2 regions of the Stenotrophomonas sp. YJH_SMC_64 genome follow, and region 1 is predicted to be linked to the other one. Evidence: riboswitches for the same ligand, from Rfam matches in the RefSeq annotation. Region 1 holds a riboswitch; the other holds the start of a gene.
What was found. Region 1 has a riboswitch for glycine ahead of AC5P9L_RS03900 (trimeric intracellular cation channel family protein). Riboswitches for the same ligand answer to the same signal wherever they lie in the genome.

Region 1 (2,195 bases):
AACTGGCCTCGGGGCTGTCGTGCCCGGTCGGCTTCAAGAACGGCACCGATGGCAACGTGAAGATCGCCGCCGACGCGGTGGGTGCGGCGTCCAATCCGCATCACTTCCTGTCGGTCACCAAGCAGGGCGGCACCGCCATCGTGTCGACCACTGGCAACCCGGACTGCCATGTGATCCTGCGCGGCGGCAAGCAGCCGAACTACGATGCAGGCAGTGTCGCCGAGGCCTGCCAGGCGCTGGCCAAGGCCAAGCTGCCGACTCGTCTGATGATCGACGCCAGCCATGCCAACAGCCTGAAGAATCCGGACAACCAGCCGAAGGTGATCGAGGACATCGCTGTTCAGTTGGAAGACGGTGAACAGCGCATCGTCGGTGTGATGATCGAGAGCCATCTGGTCGGTGGTCGCCAGGAACTGGTGGAAGGCCAACCGCTGGTCTACGGGCAGAGCATCACCGATGGCTGCATCGACTGGGACACCACCGTGACGGTGCTGGAGCGACTGGCCGCGGCCGTGCGCGCCCGTCGCGACGTGAAGGTGTCCGAAGCCGCTTGAGTGCGGCACGTGTGTGGATGGCGGCCAGCGCCTGCGGGGGTGCGGCCGCGATCAGGGCCGGTCGGAGTTGGAGTCCGGCCCATCTGCACCGGCGATGCGCCTGGCGCTGCGCATGAGCGACAGCGCCAGGTACATCGCCGGGGTGGTGCGGATTCCGCCGCGCGAACCTCAATGCACTTCGTCGTGGTACACGAACTTCGGCATTTCCCAGCGGTAGTGGATCGCCAGCAGGCGCAGCGCGAAGCCGCCGCCGAGGCAGCACAGGATCGCGGTGGCGTCGGCCACGCCCCAGTGCAGCAGCAACAGGTAGGCCGCGCCGGTCAGCAGCGCGATGATCGCGTACAGCTCCTTCTGGAAGATCAGCGGCACCTCGTTGCAGAGGATGTCGCGCAGCACGCCGCCGAACGCGCCGGTCAGCATGCCGGCGATCAGCACGATCGGCATCGCATGGCCGGCTTCGCGCGCGATCGAGCAGCCGATCAGGGTGAAGGCGATCAGGCCCAGCCCGTCGAGGACCAGGAAGGTGCGGCGGAAGTGGTGCATCCAGCGTGCGACCCAGGTGGCGATCAGCGCCGCGCACACGGTGAAGCCCAGGTACTCGGGATGCTTCACCCAGCCCAGCGGATAGTGGCCGAGCAGGATGTCGCGCAGTGAACCACCACCGAGGGCGGTGACGCAGGCGATCATGACCACGCCGAACAGGTCCATGCGGCGGCGGCCGGCGGACAGTGCGCCGGTCATGGCTTCGGCGGAAATGGCGATCAGGTAGATGATGGACAGCAACATGGGGCAGGCTCCGAACGCGGTGGGGCCGGCCATGCGCGGACGCCGCCATTGCCTGCGCAATGACGGGATGACGATGACCGGTGCCGCTCCCGCTGTCCTTTTGCCTGAGAGTTCAGCGGCATGGGCCGCGTGCCCCTTCGGCGGATCGTCCCGGGCATGCCCGGTGACCTCTCTCCAGCTCGGCGAGTCGAATGCATGGTTGGTGGGATTCCAGCCCACCGGCCTGAGCGATCATGGGAGCCTGCGCCTTCGGCGGGCGCCAGCGCGGCGCCTCTCTCCTGCATTCGGGCGCCAGTATATCCGCTGCAGTGCAGCACGGCATAATCCGGGCATGGCCCCGTCCCTCCGCCCGTGGTTCCTGTACCTGCTCGAATGTCGCGATGGCAGCTATTACGCCGGCATCAGCACCGACGTGGACGCGCGTTTCGCCGCCCATCAGGCTGGCAAGGGCGCGCGCTACACCCGGGCCCGGCCGCCGCTGCGGGTGCTGGCCGTGCGCGAGTACCCGGACCGGGCCGCCGCGTCACGGGCCGAGTGGCAACTCAAGCAGCAGCCGCGCGAACGCAAGCTGGCCTGGCTGCAGGCGCCGGATCCCGCGCTTCTGTAGAGCCGAGCCCACGCTCGGCTGTTGTTGCTGCTGCCTGATGGTGAAGCCGAGCATGGACCCGGCTCTACAGTAGATCCACGCCATGCGTGGATGGGCGCTTCCAGTCATGCCATGATCGCCACACCCATCGACACATGGATCCGTCCGATGAAGAACTGCGGGATACTGCTGTTGACTGCCTGCGCGGCCCTTCTGGCCTGCACCCAAGCACCGTCGCCACCGCCACTGCAGCATGGGCAGATCGGCAC
Region 2 (2,195 bases), on a different contig from region 1:
GCCGACCGAGTCGCTGTCGATCGCGCGCAGGTTGTAACCGGCGGCGCGTGCCTTGGCATGGATTTCATCGGCATGCACGCCGGTGACGTGCAGGGTGTCGAAGAAGTCGCCACCGACCTGCACGCCGGCATTGCGCAGCGCTGCGGCCAGGATCGAGGCCAGTCGATGGGTGCGGCGGGCAATGCGGGTCAGGCCTTCCGGGCCGTGGTAAACGGCGTACATCGAGGCCATCACCGCCAGCAGCACCTGCGCGGTACAGATGTTGGAGGTGGCCTTCTCGCGGCGGATGTGCTGTTCGCGGGTCTGCAGGGTCAGGCGGTAGGCCGGGTTGCCCTGGGCATCGATCGAAACGCCGATCAGGCGGCCTGGCATCGAGCGCTTGTAGGCGTCACGGCAGGCCATGAAGGCGGCGTGCGGGCCACCGAAGCCGAACGGCACGCCGAAACGCTGGCTGTTGCCGACCACGATGTCCGCGCCCCATTCGCCCGGGGCAGCCAGCAGGGTCAGGGCCAGCAGGTCGGTGGCCACGGCCACCAGGCCGCCGCGTGCGTGCACGGCATCGACCAGCGCCTTGTAGTCGCCGACCTGGCCGAAGGTGTCCGGATACTGCAGCAGCAGGCCGAAGGCTTCTGCTTCCAGCGCTTCGGCCGGGGTGCCGACGCGCAGCACGATGCCCATGGGCTCGGCGCGGGTACGCAGCAGTTCCAGGGTCTGCGGGTGCACGGCGTCGTGCACGAAGAAGGTGTCCGACTTCGACTTGGCCGAACGCTTGGCCAGGGTCATCGCTTCGGCGGCGGCGGTGGCTTCGTCCAGCAGCGAGGCGTTGGCGATTTCCATGCCGGTCAGGTCGGCGCACAGGGTCTGGAAGTTGATCAGCGCTTCCATGCGGCCCTGCGAGATTTCCGCCTGGTACGGGGTGTAGGCGGTGTACCACGCCGGGTTTTCCAGGATGTTGCGCAGGATCACGTTCGGCGTGTGGGTACCGTAGTAACCCTGGCCGATGAAGCTGCGCAGCACGGTGTTCTTGTCGGCGATCGCACGGATCTTCGCCAGTGCCTGCACTTCGGTCATCGACTCCGGCAGTGCCAGCGGTGCCGGCGACTTGATCTTGGCCGGCACGATGGCGTCGGTCATCGCATCCAGCGACGCGTGGCCGACGACGTCGAGCATCTGCGCGATCTCGGCGTCGTTGGGGCCGATGTGGCGCTCGACGAACGCGTTGTGGTGCTCGAGCTCACGCAGGGAAGGGGTGTTCTGGGACATGGCGAAGGATCCGTCAGGAAAGGGCACACGCACGGGCACAAGCCGCCGGTCGGCGGTCTGCGGGGCGCCCCTCTGTCCTTTTGCCTGAGAGTTTAAAAGCGCGGCGGACCGCAGCTTCGTGCCCCTTCGGCGCCGGATCGAACCGGTCTCTCCAGAGTTGTGTTACGGGTGGTATCGGGCCTGAGCGATTACGGGCGTTGCGCCTTCGGCAGCGGTATTCCGCTTCTCCCACCGTGTTGCCCGCCGATTATAGCCCGTTGCGGGCGCGGCGGCCGCCTTCGGTCCTGGAGGCCGCGCCTGAATGGCCGATGGCCCGTCCGTGCGTTTTGTGCACTGCTGCATGGCATCAGGCGCAATCCCCACCTATGATGGGCGGATACCCGAATTCATCTGGCGCCGTCCCTGCTGCAGGGGACCGGCGCCCGCCGTGCGTGCCGCGCATGGCCCTGCCGGACGCCTTTCCCATGACCGCCGCTGTTGCTCCCTCCACCCGCCGCATGGCCCTGCTGCTCGCCGGCCTGGCCATGTTCGGTCCGTTCTCGATCGACACCATCTTCCCGGCGTTCCCGCAGCTGGCCCAGCGCCTGGCTGTGGACGAGGTGGCGGTGCAGCAGACCATCAGCGTGTACCTGCTGTTCTACGGCCTGATGAGCCTTGCGCACGGCCCGCTGTCCGACGCCTGGGGCCGCAAGCGGGTGATTCTCGGTGGCCTGGTGGTGTTCGTCGGCGCTTCGGTCGGCTGCGCGCTGTCCACCGACCTGACCACGCTGCTGGCGTTCCGCGCGCTGCAGGGCCTGTCAGCGGGCGTCGGCATGATCGTCGGCCGCGCGGTGATCCGCGACCTGTACCACGGACACGACGCGCAGCGCCTGATGAGCCAGGTATCGATGCTGTTCGGCATCGCTCCGGCCATCGCACCGATCATCGGCGGC

Region 2: it holds a riboswitch for glycine, as region 1 does, so the genes downstream of both, gcvP (aminomethyl-transferring glycine dehydrogenase) here and AC5P9L_RS03900 (trimeric intracellular cation channel family protein) in region 1, are expected to answer to the same signal.

What each region holds. Positions count from the first base shown of each region.
Region 1 covers NZ_JCAFUN010000003.1:138,452-140,646, forward strand. Annotated here, with positions in the region: gene AC5P9L_RS03895 (3-deoxy-7-phosphoheptulonate synthase) at 1-554, shown strand, start outside; gene AC5P9L_RS03900 (trimeric intracellular cation channel family protein) at 723-1,340, opposite strand; glycine riboswitch at 1,423-1,528, opposite strand; glycine riboswitch at 1,542-1,631, opposite strand; gene AC5P9L_RS03905 (GIY-YIG nuclease family protein) at 1,672-1,947, shown strand; gene AC5P9L_RS03910 (hypothetical protein) at 1,969-2,195, shown strand, end outside.
Region 2 covers NZ_JCAFUN010000017.1:72,977-75,171, reverse strand. Annotated here, with positions in the region: gene gcvP (aminomethyl-transferring glycine dehydrogenase) at 1-1,263, opposite strand, end outside; glycine riboswitch at 1,326-1,428, opposite strand; gene AC5P9L_RS17985 (multidrug effflux MFS transporter) at 1,728-2,195, shown strand, end outside.